Regions from separate parts of the Clostridium sp. AF15-41 genome, predicted to be linked through region 1. Evidence: predicted binding sites of a transcription regulator. Region 1 holds the regulator's gene; the other holds the start of a gene.
The links. The regulator HrcA, encoded in region 1, represses chaperone genes, less so after heat shock. The targets are predictions, from matches to a motif close to TGTTAGCACTCNNNNNNNNNGAGTGCTAACA.
Positions count from the first base shown of each region.

Region 2: htpG (molecular chaperone HtpG) is a predicted target of HrcA. The motif match lies at 4,355-4,385, and genes of this name have one in related genera.

Region 1 is NZ_QTMQ01000003.1:145,730-156,729, reverse strand. It holds gene DWW43_RS03380 (ABC transporter ATP-binding protein) at 1-90, shown strand, start outside; gene DWW43_RS03375 (hypothetical protein) at 172-978, shown strand; gene hrcA (heat-inducible transcriptional repressor HrcA) at 1,095-2,126, shown strand; gene grpE (nucleotide exchange factor GrpE) at 2,138-2,803, shown strand; gene dnaK (molecular chaperone DnaK) at 2,876-4,723, shown strand; gene dnaJ (molecular chaperone DnaJ) at 4,839-6,005, shown strand; gene prmA (50S ribosomal protein L11 methyltransferase) at 6,017-6,979, shown strand; gene DWW43_RS03345 (16S rRNA (uracil(1498)-N(3))-methyltransferase) at 7,004-7,750, shown strand; gene DWW43_RS03340 (cysteine desulfurase family protein) at 7,753-8,898, shown strand; gene thiI (tRNA uracil 4-sulfurtransferase ThiI) at 8,988-10,175, shown strand; gene DWW43_RS03330 (HPr family phosphocarrier protein) at 10,373-10,609, opposite strand; gene mtaB (tRNA (N(6)-L-threonylcarbamoyladenosine(37)-C(2))-methylthiotransferase MtaB) at 10,723-11,000, shown strand, end outside.
Region 2 is NZ_QTMQ01000006.1:52,455-63,454, reverse strand. It holds gene rimP (ribosome maturation factor RimP) at 1-452, opposite strand, end outside; gene DWW43_RS06120 (bifunctional precorrin-2 dehydrogenase/sirohydrochlorin ferrochelatase) at 561-1,205, opposite strand; gene DWW43_RS06115 (peptidoglycan-binding domain-containing protein) at 1,443-2,684, shown strand; gene DWW43_RS06110 (PH domain-containing protein) at 3,238-3,630, opposite strand; gene DWW43_RS06105 (DUF5721 family protein) at 3,819-4,304, shown strand; gene htpG (molecular chaperone HtpG) at 4,549-6,486, shown strand; gene DWW43_RS06095 (methionyl aminopeptidase) at 6,760-7,629, opposite strand; gene pyrE (orotate phosphoribosyltransferase) at 7,647-8,321, opposite strand; gene DWW43_RS06085 (TAXI family TRAP transporter solute-binding subunit) at 8,562-9,527, shown strand; gene gltS (sodium/glutamate symporter) at 9,553-10,740, shown strand; gene DWW43_RS06075 (hypothetical protein) at 10,756-10,959, shown strand.

The DNA of each region.
Region 1 (11,000 bases):
AAACGAAGAAAACAAGGAATGGCGGTTATTCTTACCAGCCACATACCCGGAGATCTGGAACAGGTTTGTGACCGGATTATTTACCTGTAATATAAAAAACCACTCACGGGTATATTAAAAACAGGAAATAAATCCGGTTATTTCTTATTTAGAGGGAGCGTAGGCAACAGTATGAATGTTTACAGAGCAGAAGTATTTCGATATGGCAAAAGCTTTTATGGCAGAATGATCATGATTCTGGTGATTCCGTTTGCGATTCTTGTAGCAGCTTTTCTTCATTATGTAAGTGCAGGGGTAAGCAGCGACTTCCTGGCGGCAGCAGGCTTTTCAGAACAGACGATTACAGCGATCAAAGGTCAGATGGACGGAATCGCTTATATTGCATCGGCTTTTTCTGCTTCGGAGCTTCTGGTCCTTTTTATGATGTTTCCGGTTATCCTTCATATATCCGAAGACTACGAACAGAATACCATACGTTGCGAGCTGCAGAGAAGTAAAAGCAGAGCGGCCTGTTATATTGCCAGAGTGCTGGCGGCAGTTACTTATGTATGGGGGATCTTACTGGAATATATTCTGATTTCAGGGATTGCGGCTGCTTTGTTTTTTAGAAATGTCCCTGAAGCTTCAGAAGCTTCCCGGATTGGAAAAACAATGCTTGCGATAGTGCTGCAGTTTATAATGATCGGAGCCTGTGCAATGTTTGCATTTATGTTGGTTTCACTGATCAGACATTCGGTTTTGTCTATGACTGCCGCGGTTCTTTTGGTGCTGTTATTTACACCCGGAGTTCGTGTCCTTGTGGATCTGTTTAATCTGCCGGCGTGGTCGGATAACATCTGGATCGTGCAGCTTCTCGGTATGACAAGTGACCTTACATTTAACGGAACAGATGCGGTAGCTGCGATTATCATCAGTCTTTTATATGCCGTGATTTCTACAGGACTCGGCATTCATTTTTTCAAAGCTCAAAAATTATAAATTTTCTTGATTTTTTTCAAAATAAATGTTGACAAACAAGGTAGTGGGTGTTAGATTAATTTTAGTGGTTAGCACTCGGAGTATTTGAGTGCTAACAAAATGAAAGGGATGAGCAGATGGAACTTGACGAAAGAAAAGTCAAAATTCTGAAAGCTATCGTTTCCAATTATTTAGAGACCGGAGAACCTGTAGGATCGCGGACGATTTCAAAGTATACAGATTTGAACTTAAGTTCGGCGACGATCAGGAATGAGATGTCTGATCTGGAGGACATGGGTTATATATGTCAGCCGCATACATCTGCAGGAAGAATTCCAACGGACAAAGGATATCGGTTCTATGTTGACAGCCTTATGAATGAGAAGATAGAGGCTGAGACAGAGAAGGGAAATCTTCTTGAACGAGTTGATAAAATGGAGAAGATGCTGAAGCAGGTTGCCCGGGTATTAGCGGCAAATACGAATTATGCCACACTGGTTACCACACCTCAGTATAATAATACCGTGAAGTTTATACAGCTTTCCAAGGTTGCTGAGTCAAAGCTTCTTGCGGTGATCATGGTGGATGGAAATATCGTAAAGAATAAGCTGATCGATACCACGTACGATCTGAAGAATGACGAGATTTTAAAATTCAATATTTTATTAAACACGTTCCTTCAGGGAGCTGCATTAGAAGATATTAATCTGGAACTGATACAGACGATGAAGATGCAGGCAGGTGAATATGCGGATATCTTAGAAACCATCTTTCAGGGAATCATGGAAGCTATTCATGAAGCGGATGACCTGAAGGTTTATACAAGCGGAGCGACCAACATGTTAAAGTATCCTGAATTGATGGATTCGGCAACAGCAGAAAAACTGCTTGGAACTTTTGAAGATATAGAAGACAAAGAGGAATTTGTAAAATATGTAGAAGAAGTTATCAATAAAGATAACTCTGATATAGAGATCCGAATCGGCGATGAGAATTCCAGTGAGGATCTGAAAGATTGCTCCCTTGTAACGGCAACTTATAAGATGCCGGAAGGCGCAAAAGGAACTATAGGTATCATCGGTCCGAAACGTATGGACTATAAGAAAGTCGTTACGATGTTAAAAAATCTGACCGATGAATTGGATGATATATTTAATAATAACGAATAGGGGGTCCGATAATGGCAGACACCAAGAAAGATACTAAGAAAGTAAAGACAGATGAAAAGGCAGCAGAAACAATTGTAGATGAAGTTACAGCAGAGTCAACAGATACTGCAGAAACAACAACTACAGATGTGAATGTTACAGAAACCGTGGATGTCCCTGAAGAGCAGGCGGAAGCAGCAAAACCGAAGCCGGTTGCAAAAGAGAACAGACGCGGCAGTAAGGCTTTAAGAGAAGAAAATGATAAACTGAAAGAGCGCTGTCAGGATGCAGAAGACAAATATAAACGTCTTCTTGCAGAGTGCGAGAATATCCGTCAGAGAAATGAAAAGGAGTCATCCAAAATGTATGATTTCGGAGCGAAGGATGTTCTTGGAAAATTACTTCCGGTAGTTGACAACTTTGAAAGAGCGATTGCAGCAATTCCGGAAGAGGATAAAGACAGACCATTTGAAGCAGGAGTTGATAAAATCTACAAATCACTTATGACTTCACTGGAATCCATCGGCGTTACCCCGATGAACTGCGAGGGTGAACAGTTTGATCCGGCGTTCCACAATGCAGTAATGCATGTAGAGGATGAGAATTACGGAGAGAACGTGATCGTCGAAGAGATGCAGCGTGGTTACATGTATAAGGATCAGGTATTACGATTCAGCATGGTAAAGGTTGCAAACTAATAGTCAAATGACTATAGCATATAAATTTTATTAAATTAAGAAAACAGAATTTTATTTAGGAGGAATATAATCATGGGTAAGATAATTGGTATTGACTTAGGTACAACAAATTCATGTGTAGCAGTAATGGAAGGTGGTAAGCCTGTTGTTATTGCGAATACAGAAGGTATGAGAACTACACCATCTGTAGTAGGTTTCTTAAAGACAGGTGAGAGAGTAGTCGGTGAGCCTGCAAAACGTCAGGCAGTTACAAATGCAGATAAGACAATTTCATCCATCAAGCGTCATATGGGTACAGATTACAGAGTAGAGATCGATGGCAAGAAGTATTCACCGGAAGAGATTTCAGCTATGATTCTTCAGAAACTGAAATCCGATGCAGAAGGATATCTCGGTGAGAAGGTTACAGAGGCCGTTATCACAGTACCTGCTTATTTCTCAGATGCACAGAGACAGGCAACAAAGGATGCCGGTAAGATTGCAGGACTTGATGTAAAGCGTATCATCAACGAGCCTACAGCAGCAGCTCTTTCCTATGGTCTTGATAATGAACAGGAACAGAAGATCATGGTATACGATTTAGGTGGTGGTACATTCGATGTATCTATCATTGAGATCGGTGAAGGCGTTATTGAAGTATTGGCAACAGCCGGTGATAATAAGCTTGGTGGTGATGACTTTGATAATGCTGTTACACAGTATATGTTAGATGAATTCAAGAAGGCAGAGGGTATCGACCTTTCCGGCGATAAGATGGCTATGCAGAGATTGAAGGAAGCAGCAGAGAAGGCAAAGAAAGAGCTTTCATCTGCTATGACAACAAATATCAATCTTCCTTTCATCACAGCAAACCAGGATGGTCCAAAGCATTTTGATATGAACCTGACAAGAGCAAAATTTGATGAGTTAACAGCAGATCTGGTTGACAGAACAAAGGTACCTGTTCAGACAGCACTGGAAGATGCAGGACTTACTGCAGCAGATCTTGATAAGGTATTATTAGTCGGTGGTTCTACACGTATCATCGCTGTACAGGAAGAAGTTAAGAGATTAACAGGTAAAGAGCCGTTCAAGGGTATCAACCCTGATGAGTGTGTTGCAATCGGTGCATCTATCCAGGGCGGTAAGCTTGCAGGTGATGCCGGTGCCGGTGAGATCCTTCTTCTTGATGTTACACCACTTACACTTTCTATCGAAACCATGGGTGGTATCGCAACACATCTGATCGAGAGAAACACTACAATTCCTACAAAGAAGAGCCAGATTTTCTCAACAGCACAGGATAATCAGGATGCCGTTGATATCAACGTAGTACAGGGTGAAAGACAGTTTGCAAAAGATAATAAGAGTCTTGGACGTTTCAGACTGGATGGTATCGCTCCTGCAAGAAGAGGCGTTCCTCAGATCGAAGTATCATTCGATATCGATGCGAATGGTATCGTAAATGTATCTGCTAAGGATCTCGGAACAGGAAGAGAACAGCACATTACAATTACTTCCGGTACATCACTTTCAGATGATGATATCGAGAGAGCAGTAAAAGAAGCTGCAGAATACGAAGCACAGGATAAGAAACGTAAGGAAGGCATTGAAGCAAGAAATGAAGCAGATGCACTTGCATTCCAGACAGAAAAAGCACTGAATGAAGTCGGAGATAAGCTTTCAGATGCAGATAAGTCTGCCGTACAGGCTGACTTAGACTCATTAAAGTCAACAATTGAAAGCACGGATGCAGAGAATATGACAGATCTTGATGTGGATAAGATCAAGGCTGCTAAGGATAAGCTTATGGAAAGTGCTCAGAATCTGTTTGCTAAGCTTTATGAGCAGAATGGTCCTGGAGCAAATGCAGGAACAGGTACAGGTACACCGGACTTTTCAGAGGGTGATGTAGTAGATGGAGATTTCACAGAGGTTTAAGCCTTGAAATAATATGAAATGTAGTCTATAGTAAATATCTGGCAGTAAAACGGGAAAAAGGTTTCCTGTTTTACTGTGGATATGAATGTATATCGCAGATGAAAGGTTAAAAGTTATGGCAGAAACAAAAACTGATTACTATGAGGTCCTTGGTGTAACCAAGAATGCCTCAGAGGCAGAGATAAAAAAAGCATATCGTGTCGTAGCCAAGAAATATCATCCTGATATGAACCCGGGCGATGCGGAGGCTGAAAGAAAATTTAAAGAAGCAGCGGAAGCTTATGCAGTACTTAGTGACCCGGAGAAGCGAGCAAAATATGATCAGTATGGTCATGCGGCATTTGATCCAAATGCCGGCGGCAGTGGCTTTGGTGGCTTCGGCGGCTTTGATTTTGCTGATATGGGAGATATTTTCGGAGATATTTTCGGAGATATGTTCGGTGGTGGAAGCAGACAGAGAAATTCAAACGGACCTGTAAAGGGTGCTAACATCAAGACAACGATCAGAGTTGCTTTTGAGGAAGCAATATTTGGTACACAGAAAGAACTGGATCTTCCGTTAAAGGATGAATGTGAAGTATGTAAGGGAACCGGTTCACAGCCGGGACATCAGCCGGAGGTTTGTGGCAAATGCGGCGGAAAAGGTCAGATCGTTACAACACAGCAGTCCTTGTTTGGCGTAGTAAGAAATGTATCGACTTGTCCGGACTGTGGCGGATCCGGTAAGATCATTAGATATAAATGTAGCAACTGTGCGGGAACCGGTTATGTAAAGAGCAGAAAGAAGATTCAGATCGCTGTTCCGCCTGGAGTAGATAACGGAACCAATATCCGTATCAAAGGAAAAGGTGAACCTGGATTTAATGGTGGTGAAAGAGGAGATCTTCATGTTACGATCCTTGTTGATCGTCATCCGAAGTTCCAGAGACAGGAATACAATCTTTACTCCTCCGAACCGATCTCATTCACACAGGCAGCACTGGGTGGAAATATTAAGATCCATACGATCGAGGGAGAAATTGATTACACGATTCCACCAGGAACACAGACCGATACCAAGGTTAAGCTGAAGGGAAAAGGTGTGCCAAACCTGAAGAATCCTACTCAGCGTGGTGATCATTATGTAACACTGGTTGTACAGGTTCCTGAGAAGCTGACTGCAGAACAGAAGCGTATCTTGAATGAATACGAGCAGGCAACATTGGTTGAGACCAGACCTGCAACAGATTCGGTAGGAACATCATTTTCGTTTGGAGATCACAAAAAAAGAAAGAAGAAATAGGTAAATAGATTATGAAATGGACACAAATCACGATTGAAACAACGTGTGAGGCTGTCGATTTACTCAGCGCCTTCCTCGATGAGGAAGGCGTTTTGGGTATAGAAGTCGATGACAATGTGCCTCTGACAGATGAAGAAATGGCAGCTATGTTTGTAGATCTTCTGCCGGATGAGATGCCGACGGATGACGGAACAGCAAAGGTTTCCTGCTATCTGGATGATTCCTTTGACAAGGAAGAGATAAAGACCAAGATAAAAAATGAACTGGAACGGTTATCGGAATTTATTCCGGTTGGAGCCTGCAATATCATAGAATCCGAGACGGAAGATGTGGATTGGATGAACAACTGGAAGGCATATTTTAAGCCGTTTCGTCTGTATGACAATATCGTTATCAAACCGACATGGGAGGATGCACCTTCTGATGTGACAGATGATGATATTGTGATCGATATTGATCCGGGTGCGGCGTTCGGAACCGGCTCCCATGAGACGACCAGATTATGTATCGGACAGCTGAAGAAATATATGAAAGAAGGAGATCTGGTTCTTGACTGTGGAAGCGGAAGCGGGATCCTTTCCTTTGTATGTAGTAATCTTGGCGCAAAAGAGGTTCTCGGAATCGATATTGATGAGACTGCGGTTCATGTCAGCATCGAGAACAGGGATATCAATCATATTACAGAAGATCAGGTTCGGTTTCTCTGTGGTAATGTACTCGCGGATAAAGAGCTTGTTCAGTCGATCGAACCGAAGTATGATATCGTAGTTGCAAATATTCTGGCGGATGTAATCATCCCACTTTCCGGTGTTGTGCAGCAGTTTATGAAGGATGATGCGAAGTTTATCTGTTCCGGAATTATCAATACAAAAGAAGACGAGGTCAGACAGGCACTTCTTGACAATCACTTCAGAATAGTGGATACTGTCTCTATGAAAGACTGGATCAGTTTTGTAGCTGAGAAGGATGATTAGTCATAAAGAGACAGGATTGGGAAGATGAATCGTTTTTTTGTAGATTTTGATGGAAGGGTATTTGATAAGAGCATTGATATTACCGGTGAGGATGTCAATCATATTAAGAATGTTCTTCGTTTAAAAGTAAATGATGAGATCATAATAAGTGATGGCAGGGGTAGAGATTACCGCTGCCAGATTTCAGTTATGGATCATGAAAAAGTAGTTGCAGATATTCTGGATGTATGTGATAATTTTGCAGAACTTGAAACAGAGATTACGTTGTTTCAGGGATTTCCGAAAGCGGATAAGATGGAGTGGATCATCCAGAAAACGGTAGAGCTTGGCGTTACAAGGATCGTACCGGTCATGACGAAACGGACGGTTGTCAAGCTGGATGCAAAGAAAGCAGGAAAGAAGACGGAACGTTATCAGGCGATCGCACTTGCGGCGGCGAAGCAGTCGGGCAGAGGTGTGATCCCGGAGGTAACTGCTCCTGTAACATGGAAAGAGGCTCTTGCTATGGCAAAGGAGCTTGATATGAATATGATCCCGTATGAAGAAGCAGAAGGAGTTGCATATTCGAAAGAGGTCTTTGCATCGATCAAGGGAAAGAAAAGTCTTGGTATATTTATAGGTCCGGAAGGTGGATTTGCCGGAGAAGAAGTCGAGGCAGCGACAGACATGGGCGCGAAGATGGTTACGCTTGGACACAGGATTCTGCGTACCGAGACAGCGGGAATGGCGGTTATGTCGATCATAATGTTTGAACTGGAAGAGGATAGATAGAGATGGAAGCATATTTTGATAATGCAGCAACAACAAAGGTATTTCCGGAAGTAAAAGATCTGGTGGTAAAATTAATGGAAGAAGATTATGGTAATCCTTCCTCCCTGCATCAGAAAGGTTTGGATGCAGGACACTATATCAAGGAGACGAAAGAGATTCTTGCAAAAGAATGGAAGGTAGACAGCAAAGAGATCGTACTGACTTCCGGCGGAACGGAATCCAATAATCTTGCGTTGATCGGGACTGCGCTTGCAAATAAAAGAAGCGGAAACCGGATCATAACAACAAAGGTGGAACATGCATCGGTATCAAGTACGATGGCATTTTTGGAGAGCCTTGGATTTGAAATCATATATCTGAATGTAGATCACCACGGAATTGTGGATTTGGAACAGCTGGAACAGGAAGTGAATGAGGATACGATTCTTGTGTCTGTTATGTATGTAAATAACGAGATCGGGACAGTAGAACCGATTCAGGAGATTGCAGAGATTATCAAAGAGAAGAATCCAAAGACGCTCTTTCATGTGGATGCGATTCAGGCATTTGGCAAATATCACATTTACCCGAAACGGATGGGGATCGATTTGATGTCCGTAAGCGGGCATAAGATACATGGACCAAAGGGAACCGGAGCGTTGTTTATCAAGAACCGTACGAAGGTGAAGCCGATCATATACGGCGGCGGACAGCAGGGCGGAATGCGATCCGGCACAGAGAATGTTCCGGGATTTGCAGGATTGGGACTGGCAACAAAGATGGTTTATGAAGATCTGGAAGCCAGAACTGTTCGTATGAGGGCGGTGAAAGACCGTCTGACCGAACGGCTAAAGACACTTCCGGATGTATATATCAATGAAGGGGAAGCATCACATATCCTAAGTGTATCATTTGTTGGTGTTCGAAGCGAAGTGATGCTGCATGCATTAGAAGAACGGGAAATCTATGTTTCTTCCGGATCGGCATGTTCGTCGAATAAACCGGCAGTCAGCCATGTATTAGCTTCGATCGGGTTACCGAAGGATCGGTTGGAATCCACGATCCGTTTCAGTTTTTCGGCAGAGAACACAGTGGAACAGGCAGACTATGCGGCAGATGTGATAGAAGAGATCCTGCCGGTATATAGAAAATATGTCAGAAAAAAGTAGCGTCAAACGAATGGAAGGTTTGATTATAATAGTATAAAACAGGCGAAGAACAAATAAATAGAATGAAAATCGGAGGTTGAGAGAAGCATATGCAGTATAAGGCATTTATGATCAAATATGCCGAGATCGGTACAAAAGGTAAAAACCGGTATATATTTGAAGATATCCTTGTAAAAAACATTAATCGTAAGATTAAAAATTACGGTGATTTTTATATCCGTAAGGAACAGGGAAGAATCTTTATCGAAGCAAAATCAGACTATGATTATGAAGATGTAGTGGGTGCATTGACCAAGGTATTCGGTATCGTGGGAATCTGTCCGATCGTGGTAGAGGAAGATACATCATTTGAAGCCATCAAAGAAAAGGTGATCGAATATGTGGATAAGGCATATCGTAAGAAGAACTTTACCTTTAAAGTAAATACAAGAAGAAATGATAAGAGCTTTCCTATGACTTCGATGGAGGTCAATGCAGAGCTCGGACATTATCTGTTAGAGGCATTCCCGGATACTTCCGTTGATGTTCATGAACCGGATGAGATCATTAATGTAGAGATCCGGAAGACGGTATATATTTATTCGATCACGATTCCGGGTCCGGGAGGACTTCCTGTCGGCACAAACGGAAAGGGAATGGCATTATTATCCGGTGGAATTGACAGCCCGGTTGCAACCTATATGATCGCAAAACGCGGTGTCCAGATGGAGGCTGTATATTTCCATGCACCGCCATTTACCAGTGAGCGTGCCAAAGAAAAAGTAATTGATCTGGCATGTCTGGTTGCGGATTATGCAGGTGCGATCAAGTTGCATGTTGTAAATTTCGCGGATGTTCAGATGGCGATCTATGATAATTGCCCGCACGAGGAGCTTACGATCATTATGAAACGCTATATGATCAAGATTGCAGAAGAACTGGCAAAGAGAAATGACTGTCAGTGTACGGTGACAGGTGAGAGTATCGGGCAGGTATCCAGCCAGACGGTATTCAGTCTTGCTGTTATCAATGATGTCAGTACATTGCCGGTGTTCCGTCCGTGTATCGGACTGGACAAGCAGGAGATTGTTGATATATCGGAAAAAATCGGAACATATGAGACATCGATCCTTCCTTATGAGGACTGCTGTACAACATTTGTAGCAAAGCACCCGGTAACAAAACCGATATTATCTGCGATCGAGAAATCAGAAGCAAAGCTTGCCGGCATTATCGAGCCGTTATATGAAAAAGCGTTAGAGTCTGTTGAGACTGTAATGTGCAGAGCACAGAGATAAGGTGAAGCAGAGACATTATGCAACACATGCAAAATTATTTGCTCGCCAGGATGTTGATTTTGCGGAATGCAAGGAGTGAACTGTACTCATGACAGAATAACATGAAAAAAGCTTGCCACTATAAAGGCGGCAAGCTTTTTTATGCAGAATGACTGTCAAAACAGGCATTCTGTATGTATGCAAATAGTCGATTATGATTATTCAACAACGTAAGGCTTGATTGCTGCAAGAATATCAGCAAGATCCTTTTCATCAGCGTGAATGTTCAATTCAATTGGTTTTGAAATATCAAGACTGAATATACCCATAATTGATTTTGCATCAATAACATAACGTCCTGAGATGAGATCGAATTCTGCGTCAAATTTTGCAATTTCGTTACAGAATGCTTTTACCTTATCGATTGAATTTAAAGAAACCATTAATGCTTTCATGATTACCCTCCTAAAAGTTAGATTATCCGGAGCCATAACGACCGCGGATGTTTATATATTTATAATATCTTTTGGAGAGGGAAAAGTCAATAATAAGAAAGGAAAAATAAGGAATGCTGAAGGGAAAAACAGTAGCCCCTCTGACACTGGGCTGCAAGGTAAATCAATACGAGACAGATGGCATGATCGAACTCTTAAAAGAGGCCGGAATGACGGCTGTTTCCTTCGAAGAAAAAGCAGATGTATATCTGATAAATACATGCTCTGTTACAAATATGGCAGATAAAAAATCCAGACAGATGATACACAGAGCGAAGAAACTGAATCCGGATGCAGTCGTAATAGCGGCGGGCTGTTATGTTCAGGCTGCAAAGGATAAGCTGATGGAAGA
Region 2 (11,000 bases), on a different contig from region 1:
CTTATCATCGATATATCTTTTCTTGCAATCTTCAGTTCTTTCTCATCTTCTGTCAAAATGGTAACTGTTTCTTCATCGTACGCTGTAAGTTCACCTTCAAAATCTTTACAGTTATCGATCTTGGTATATGTCTTGATCTCTACGATCTTGCCAATACTCCGTTTAAAGTCATTTTCCTTCTTTAATGGTCTTGTAAGCCCCGGAGAGCTGACCTCAAGAATATAGGCATCCTTAATGAAGTCATCTGCATCCAGCAGATCACTCATGGCTCTGTTCACGATCTCACAATCTCCGATCGTTATTCCACCTTCTTTATCTGCATAGATCCGCAGATAATAATCACTGCCTTCTTTTACATATTCCACATCAACCAATTCAAGGTTATTTGCTTCAATGATCGGCAGAACCATCTCTGTTGCTTTTGCTTCAATATCTGTTTTCTTCGTAGCAATACCACCTTTCTACAAAAACTAAGAGTGGGCCAAAACCCACTCTTAATAGTTACCATAATCTTACTAAAACAAGATTATAACACGTTATAAGGAAAATGCAAGTATTTTTTATCGCATACCCTTCGCTCTCAGCTCATCTTCCTTCGCATAACGATCCAGAATCTTATTTGCCTTTCGGTCATCGATCATATACTTATTGCTGATTGCCTGTTTGATGATCTCATCCAGTGCCATTTCCCTTAAATAAGCATCCTTGATATTAATGGACGCAATCTCTCGGTATGCTCCCATCTTTCTGGTCAAGGTTCCATACTCATAAGGAATCAGCTTCTCGATCATATTACGGATCTCCTTTGCTACATTTGAACTGTAGCCTCCTGTTGTGACCCCTATCACCAGGTCTTCACGCATAACAATTCCGGGGAACAGGAAGCTGCTGACATCCTTGTTATCTGCTACATTGACCGGAATATTATGTTCGTTACAATACTTTCCGATCTTAGCATTTACATCATCCCTCTTAGTCGCTGCAATTACCATATCTGCCGTATCAAGCGCATCTAATGTCATATTCGACTCATGTACACTGATTCCTGGTACTGTCTTGATCTCATCGCAGATCCTCGGTGCGATAACTGCGATCTTACAGTCAAACTTTATCAGAGAGTTAATCTTTCGAAGTGCGGTCTTTCCTCCGCCAAGTACGATTACTTTTTTGTTTTCCAGATTGATAAACATTGGAAAATATGCCATAGTGAAACCTCCTGTCGCTTCTTTTCTTTTATATTACTTTTCAATAAATTCTTTTTTCATATACCTCATCATTATATACCATGCATAACACTTGTTTCTGTCGTTTAAATCTTCTAAACGATCATTACACCACGCATAACATACATTCTTTCCTGCTTCTGCATTGATAAAGTATTATTGGCATGAAATATGATTTTGTCTCATATAATAAACAGATTATAATTCAGGATTACTAAAATGGCAAATGGAAACAATAACGGAACATTAAAAATCAGGATCATCTCGGAACAGACTGCATATCCGGTAACCGGTGCGGTCGTTTCTGTCGCATCAACCGGAACTCCGGATGAAGTTATAGAGGAACGGCAAACAGACAGCGACGGTATCATCGATGGCATCACCCTTGAAACTCCTCCACTGGAATACAGCATGGAACCATCTGACAACCAGCCATATTCCGAATACAATCTGAAAATCAATGCACCCGGATTTGAACCACGTATCATCTCCGGTGTACAGATGTTTACCGACGAAAAGGGCATTCAGTCAGTTAAGCTGCGTGTTTCTGATACTGACCAATCGAGCTATAACCCAACGGTGATCGGTGCTCATACCCTCTGGGAAGAATATCCGCCAAAGATTGCTGAGGATGAGATTAAAACAGTTGCAGAGACAGGCGAGATCGTCTTAAGCCGTGTCGTGATTCCGGAAACCATCGTGGTACATGATGGAGCTCCTTCCGACCCAACTGCAATCGACTACTATGTACCTTACAAAGACTACATAAAGAATGTTGCATCAAATGAAATCTACTCCACATGGCCGGATGCTTCCCTTCGAGCCAACATCCTTGCAATTATGTCCTTCACCTTAAACCGTGTCTATACAGAATGGTATCGTGGAAAGGGATACGATTTTACGATCACATCTTCAACCGCTTACGATCAGAAATGGATCTATAACAAGACAATATATAAAAATATCTCCCGTATCGTTGATGAACAATTTGCCAATTATCTATCAAGGCCGGGTGTCACCCAACCGATCTTTACACAATACTGTGACGGGAAACGGGTCACCTGTCCAAACTGGATGACCCAATGGGGTTCCAAGTATCTTGCCGATCAGGGACTGTCTGCGATAGAGATCTTACGCTACTACTATGGCGATTCCATTTATATCAACTCTGCCGAAACCATTGCCGGTATTCCATCCTCTTATCCGGGATATGATCTGTCAATTGGCGCAACCGGTGACAAGGTTCGTCAGCTTCAGGAGCAGTTAAATCGTATCGCACAGAATTATCCATCCATACCAACTGTTGCCGCCGATGGCATCTATGGACCTGCCACTGCCGATGCCGTCAGACGCTTTCAACAGATCTTCGACCTGCCCGTTACCGGCATCACCGACTACTCCACCTGGTACAAAGTCTCCCAAATCTACGTTGGCGTCACCAAGATAGCCGAGAATACCTGATTTTCTGACGACAGAGACCCCTGCCATACCCTTTATTACGCAGAACACTTGCGTTCTATTTTTCACGTAACGGTACTAACCTCCTCACCTTCGGTGACTCGTTAAGGACCGACGTGAAAAAAGGTCTGCTCCATAAAGGTATGCAGTGGACTCTGTCTGTCTATAATAAGATATATTCTTCTTCGATACTTGATTCCACAGACAGATCAAAAATGCGTTGTTGCTTTTATATCATGGTATCTTGCTTTCATATCGTAAAAGATCGTATCTGGTTGTTCAGCAATCACTTTACCTTATAATTTAAAATGAGAACTGATATTACTATTATGAAGCAAGCCTGCCTGAGCGTTGGTACTTAGGCTGCGTCTTTTGCAGCCTTATGTACCACTACGTCGAAGGTAGAGCGAAAGCGTCTTGCGGAATAATATGTAATATCAGCTCTCATTTAATCATCAAAGCATACCTCTTGCTGAACAACCAAATACGATCTTACATTACCGATCAAAGCAAACTACTATCGTATAAAGCAGCAACGTACTTTTGATCGTCCTCGTTAATATGTATCGTGGTCGTCGTAATCGTCGAATTCATCGCGTTCATGATCCATGAACTCACGGCTGGAAACCTTCTTTTTGGTACGTTCATCTTCTACCATATTTGATAACATTTCCTTGACCTCTCTGGACTTCTTGATGTTCTTGATCTCGAAATCTCCCATTGTCTTATCTGCGGAACAGCATTTGATCGTTCCAAGTCCGCACATTCTCTGCCATAATTTACGTTCCAATGAAACATCCATGATGCGATAAAGTCGTACTTCATCTTCTTTCACACTGAAGAACCCCGTACTGATAAATAACCGATCCTCTGATAAGCTGTACTTTGTAAATGTCCATGGTAATCCGAAAAATATACGTTTGCGATCCTTCCATATAATCTCTGCCATTTCAAAACCTCCCATATTTTTATAAATCTGTAAAAATACTAACACACCTCCCGCTAAAGTTCAACAAATGGATTTTCTCATCCGGCTGTTTTCAGATTTCCGATTGCAACCTTTCCTCTTTTCCTGTAAACTAGAGGCAAGAATTTTATCGCAATCCGTTGTTTATTGCAGGGAGGTAAGAGCTGCATATGCTTAATATAGAAATTACTGAAACAAAAAACTTCGTTAAAAAGCTTTTGATGGAACCGGTCTTTGACACATTTTTGCTAGTGGAAGCCTATGTCCGTTCTGACGTTTCTTATACAATCGACGGCAGACTGAATCCATCTTTTTTTGATACGGAAGAACTGGAAGAAATGACCTCAAAGACTTATACGACATGGGGGGCTGTCAGACATCATATCTTCAATGTCATCAAGGGCAATAAACTCCCATTAAACTTCAAGATCGTGCTGATCTTATCAGACGCGAACATTAACCGGATCATTGAACAGAACCATCTGAATCTCACGACATCCGACATTGCAAATCTGTCTTTAAACATCTACTTTGACGGAGAAAAGATCTCACTTACAACGATGGCATCCATGAACATTTTCTCCATGGATAAAACACTTGCAAACATCTGGGATGCAAATGTATCTGCTTTTTTTAAACAGAATCAGATCTTTTAACCACCTGCTACAGCACTCATTTCTAAATAAACCATAAAATATTTATGAATTATTAGCACTCGACATATTTGAGTGCTAATTTTGTCTTGACTTCTATTTTTTTCTGATTTATGATACCTGTTAGTGATAACACAGAACAGATAGGGCAGATATTTCTCGCATTACACATATATAGATATTTGCGTATTCCGATTTGTTCTGACAACTGGAATAATATAGAATTTATATAAGGAGATGCATTTTTATGAAAAAAGGAAGTTTATCAATTAACAGCGAAAACATTTTCCCTGTCATCAAGAAATGGCTGTATTCCGACCATGATATCTTTGTCCGGGAATTAATCTCAAACGGCTGTGATGCTGTAACAAAATTAAAGAAATTATCTCTGATGGGCGAATTTGACGAACCGGACGAACCTTATCGTATCGATGTGATCGCAAGCCCGGACAACAAGACCTTACAGTTTATTGATAATGGTATCGGTATGACTGCTGAAGAAGTCGAAAAGTATATTAATCAGATTGCATTTTCCGGTGCTGCTGCTTTCCTTGAGCAGTACAAGGACAAGGCAACAGAGGAACAGATCATCGGTCATTTCGGACTCGGTTTCTACTCCGCATTTATGGTTGCCGATAAGGTAACGATCGAATCCCTTTCCTACAAACAGGACGCAGAACCTGTATATTGGGAATGTGAGAACGGAACGGACTTCTCCATGGATAAAGGCGACAAAGAAACCAGAGGTACTGTTATCACCCTGTATCTGAATGAAGACAGCTATGAATTTGCAAATGAATACCGTATCAAAGAAGTAATCGACAAATACTGCTCTTTCATGCCTGTAGAGATCTACTTTACAAATGCAGATGCCCCTGCAAAAGATGAAGAAGAAAAGGCAACCAAAGCTGAAGCATCAGAAGAAGCTACTGCTGAAACCGATGAAACAAAGGATGCTGCCGAAAAGAAAGAAAAAGAAGCACCAAAGCCTTTAAATACTACAACACCTCTCTGGACCAAGCATCCAAATGACTGTACAGACGATGAATACAAAGACTTCTATCATAAAGTATTCCATGATTACAAAGATCCATTGTTCTGGATCCACCTGAACATGGACTATCCATTTAACCTGAAAGGCATTCTGTACTTCCCGAAGATCAATACCCAGTACGATAATCTGGAAGGAACGATCAAGCTGTATAACAACCAGGTATTCGTAGCTGATAACATCAAAGAAGTTATCCCTGAATTCCTGATGCTGTTAAAAGGTACTATCGACTGTCCGGATCTTCCGCTGAACGTATCCAGAAGTGCTCTGCAGAATGATGGATTTGTTAAGAAGATCTCCGATTACATCACAAAGAAGGTTGCCGATAAATTATCCGGTATGTATAAGGTTCACAGAGAAGATTATGAGAAATACTGGGATGATATCAACCCATTTATCAAATTCGGCTGCTTAAAAGATGAGAAATTCTTAGAGAAGATGAAAGATTTCTGTATCTATAAGAATCTGGAAGGCAAATACCTGACTCTGCCGGAATATCTGGAAGCCGGAAAAGAAAAATACGAAAACAAAGTCTTCTATGTTACGGATGAAGTTGCTCAGTCACAGTACATTAACATGTTCAAAGAGGAAGGCATGGATGCCCTGATCATGACACAGACGATTGACAGCCCATTTATCACGCTTCTGGAACAGAAAAATGAAAATGTACATTTCTACAGAATCGATGCAGATCTGTCCGATAATTTTGTAGATGAATCATTATCCGAAGAAACAGCAAAGGATTATACCGACAAGCTGACCGAACTCTTCAAGAAAGCACTGGATGTCGAAAATATCACGATCAAGGTAGAAGCATTAAAGAATAAAGACTTATCTTCTATGCTGACCTTATCTGAAGAATCCAGACGTATGCAGGAAATGATGAAAATGTATGGTATGGCCGGTATGGGCATGGATCCTGCCATGTTCGGCGGCAAGGGTGAAACACTGGTATTAAATGCCAACAATAATCTGGTCAAATATGTCCTTGACAACCCGGATGGTGAGAACACTCCTACCATCTGCTGTCAGTTATATGACTTGGCAGTCCTTGCAAACCGTCCATTATCTGCCGATGCCATGACCAAGTTCGTCGCAAGAAGCAACGAGATCTTAAGCATTCTGGCCAAATAAAACCTTGTAATTAAAATATATAACACAGGGATTGCCCCTATACAGACCATAAGCCCCATTATAATATGACATTTAGTGAAGGTTTCGTCGTGAAATGCATATTGCCAGTAAATACGAGCGCTTGTCTGAGCCAACGTTTAGTTGGCGAGTTAGCGCAGGAGTATTTACGAATCAGGCATATGCATTGAACAGAAACCGTAACGAGTCATTGATAATGGGGCTTATGGTCTGTATAGGGGCAATTCCTGTGTTTTGTATAATTATATGAAAGTATTATTTGGCCAAAATCTCAATTCCGTGCTCGGTCATAAGAAGGGTGTATTCCCACTGGGCAGATGGCTTGCCATCATCTGTACGGATCGTCCAGCCATCATCAGCATCCTGCCATACGTCAGGCACACCAAGATTGATCATCGGCTCGATCGTAAATGTCATGCTTGGAGCAATCACATAATCCTTGCCCGGCTGTCCGATATGGCTGACATACGGATCTTCATGGATATCAAGTCCCACACCATGTCCGCCGATCTCACGGACAACAGAATAGCCTTGCTCTTTGGCAAATGTATTGATCGCATATCCGATATCACCGATCGTTGAATATGGCTTACACACTTCTACTCCAAGATCCAGTGCTTTCTTTGTATCCTCTACCAGCTTCTTCCAGACCGGATCAACATCTCCGATCATGAACATACGGGATGAATCACCAAAATATCCATTATATTTCGTTGTACAGTCAATGTTGACAATATCTCCATTTTTCAGGATTGTTTTCTCATCCGGTATACCATGACAGACAACATCGTTGATCGATATACAGACACTCTTCGGATATCCTTCATATCCAAGGCAGGCAGGTATTGCATTAATTGATTTCGTATATTCATAGATTCTTCGATCAAGCTCACCTGTAGATACTCCTTCTTTTACAAATGGAGTGATGAAATCAAGCACCTCTGTATTTACCTTGGATGCCACGCGGATTCCTTCGATCTGTTCCGGTGAACGCATCATTCTTCTCGTCGGGATCTTATATCCCTTTAGCTTCATTTCTTCCAGTTTGCTGTCGATGTTCAAATGGCAGGATTTGTATTTCTTTCCACTTCCGCACCAGCAGATATCATTTCTTCCTAGTTTCATTTTTCTACCAACCGTTTCTACTTTACGCCATAAATGTCATAATAAGCATCGATCGCAGCCTTTAACTTATCATCGATTATGACTTTTCCCTTATATTCTTTATTATATAAATGCTCTACAACCTCTGCCATTGTAACAATAGCAGTTGTCTGGATACCATATTCTTCCTGAATCTCTGTCAGTGCACTCTTTTTGCCCTGTCCACGCTCCATACGGTCAACAGAAACAACGAGTCCCATAACATCTACATCTCCCTGTGCCTTAATGATCGGCATAGTCTCCTGGATTGATGTTCCGGCTGTTGTTACATCTTCAATGATAACAACCTTATCACCATCTGAGATCGGGCTTCCGAGTAAGATCCCCTTATCTCCATGATCCTTGATCTCTTTTCTGTTTGAGCAATATTTGATGTCTTCATCATACATTTCTGCAATTGACATGGTAGTTGCTACTGAAAGCGGAATTCCCTTGTATGCAGGTCCAAACAATACATCAAAATCAAGACCAAACGCACTGTTGATTGCTTCCGCATAGAACTCACCCAGTCTCTTTAACTGTGCCCCTGTTCTGTAAAATCCGGTATTTACAAAGAAAGGTGTTTTTCTTCCACTCTTTGTTGTAAAATCTCCAAATTTTAATACATTACAATCGATCATAAATTCAATGAATTCCTGTTTGTACTGTTCCATTTTTCTTTCATTCCTCCTTGATTTCAGACCATTTATGCACCCTTTAGTTAGGCATTTCGAACTCATTTTAGCACAAATGGTTTCGAAACACAAATGGTTAATTTTTTCTGTTCCATTTTGTATCTAATTGTTGTACAATAGCCAAAGGTCTATATTTTTCGACATACCTTTAGAACAATTCCGTCCTATATTACCATATTTACGAAAAAATATATACATTAGAAAGGAAATTTTATCAATATGAAGAAAAAAACAGCACTTTTTCTCTGTCTGATCCTGCTTATTTCCACTATCGGAACAGGATGCAGCAGCCAAAAAGACGCCATCCGATTCGGTGCGGCGGATATCGGCGGTATCTATTATACCTTTGCAAATGCTTATGCCGGTCTGGTCAACAATGATGCCCCTGATTACAGCATTGAAGCAAAGAAGACTGCCGGATCTGCGGCAAATCTACGACTGCTTGCCGACGGTTACATTGATCTCTGTATTGCACAAAATGATATGATTGACGACGCAGTAAATGGAACAGGCACATTTGCGGGGAAATCGATCAGTGGATATTCCGCTATCGCCTCTCTGTATCCGGAAGCCTGCCAGATCATTGTAAAAAAAGATTCAAACATCAAGTCTCTCGATGACCTGACCGGAAAAACCATAAGCATCGGAGCATCCGATTCCGGTACGGAACGAAATGCAAAACAGATCCTTGAGGTTGCCGGTCTGAATAACGATCTGGTCAAAACCACAAACCTTGACTATATCGATGCTGCCGAAAGCCTGGTTTCCGGTGAAATTGATGCTTTCTTTGTTACAGCAGGCATTCAGACCACGGTCATTGAAGAGCTGACAAGAACCTGTGATATCCGTTTGATCGGACTTAACGACAGTTGTAAAAATAAGCTATTGTCTGCTTATTCGTATTACTCCGATTTTACCATTCCCGCAAATACCTATTCCGGTCAGACCGAGGATGTATCAACGGTCTGTGTGCAGGCTGTCATGCTTGCAGATAACGACTTATCGAAGGATACTGTAGAAGATCTTACGAGGCTGCTGTTTGAACATGCAAATGATCTGCAATATTCACTTTCAATCGATATGCAGTTAAATGAACAGACAGCAACAAAGGGCATCACGATCCCATTTCACAAAGGGTCTGCTGCTTACTACAAAGAAAAAGGGATTACCGTTGATGTACGATAATTTCTGAACATAAGAAAGGGTAATTATGAAAATTCAATTAGATATGTATCAGACACTTGCGATTGCCGTCCTTGTGTTGATGCTTGGAACATTTTTGAAAAAAAGAATCTTCTTTCTGGAAAAATTCTGTATACCTTCTCCTGTTATAGGCGGACTCTTATTTGCAATTTTCACCTGCATCTGTTACAGTACGGGATTGGCAGAATTTTCCTTTGATGATACCCTACGGGAAGTCTGTATGGTATTCTTCTTTACCTCTGTAGGTTTTCAGGCAAATCTGAAGGTCTTAAAGAGCGGTGGCAAATCACTGGCGGTCTTTCTGGGACTTGTTATTGCTCTGATCGTACTTCAAAACCTACTTGCTGTCGGCATGTCCAGGATCCTTGGACTTGACCCTCTGATCGGTATGTGTACCGGATCAATCCCAATGGTCGGCGGACACGGAACCGCAGGTGCCTTCGGTCCGGTTCTGGAAGACTTTGACATATCCGGTGCAACCACAATCTGTACTGCAGCTGCAACCTTTGGTTTGATCGCCGGAAGTCTGATCGGCGGTCCACTCGGAAAACGACTGATCGAGAAGAAGAATCTGTTAGAAACGGTTGTGCCTGAAGATGACAGCCTTTTGATCGAAGAAGAAAAGAAACATGAACGTCATACAAATATGTATGCAGCCGCTGTTTTTCAATTGATCCTTGCAATAGGACTCGGAACGATATTCTCATGGTTACTGACAAAAACCGGGTTAACTTTTCCAATCTACATCGGTGCTATGATCGCAGCCGCACTGATTCGAAATATCGGTGAATATTCCGGTAAGTTCACGATTCATATGGGTGAGATCAACGACTTTGGCGGTATTGCTCTCTCCCTGTTTCTCGGTATTGCAATGATCACATTAAAACTATGGCAGCTTGCATCTCTCGCTCTTCCATTATTTATCCTGCTGACCAGTCAGATTATTCTGATCTGTCTGTTCACATACTTTGTTGAATTCAACATCATGGGACGTGACTACGATGCTGCTGTTCTGGTTGCCGGAACCTGTGGTTTTGGAATGGGGGCAACACCAAATGCCATGGCAAATATGCAGGCGATCTGTGATAAATATTCGCCATCCGTAAAAGCCTATCTCCTGATTCCGCTTGTTGGCAGTTTATTTGCAGACTTTATCAACAGCCTTGTTATTACATTCTTCATTAACCTGTTATAAAAGGAGGATATTCTCATGTTCGGACATAGAAAAGATAAGAAAAAAGATTATAATCTGACTTACGACAATCTCGCAATTCCTGAAATTCATACGCAGTCAGACTCGGCTTCGAATGACGATGAAGCTTCAAATCCTGTAGATACAAAATCTTCCGAGGAGGAAGCGAACATCTCCTATGATGTGGCCATCCCGGAAGTTCATATCAGGAAAAAAAAATAAAAAACTCCCTACAGACAGCATATATATTTTATGTAGCAGAC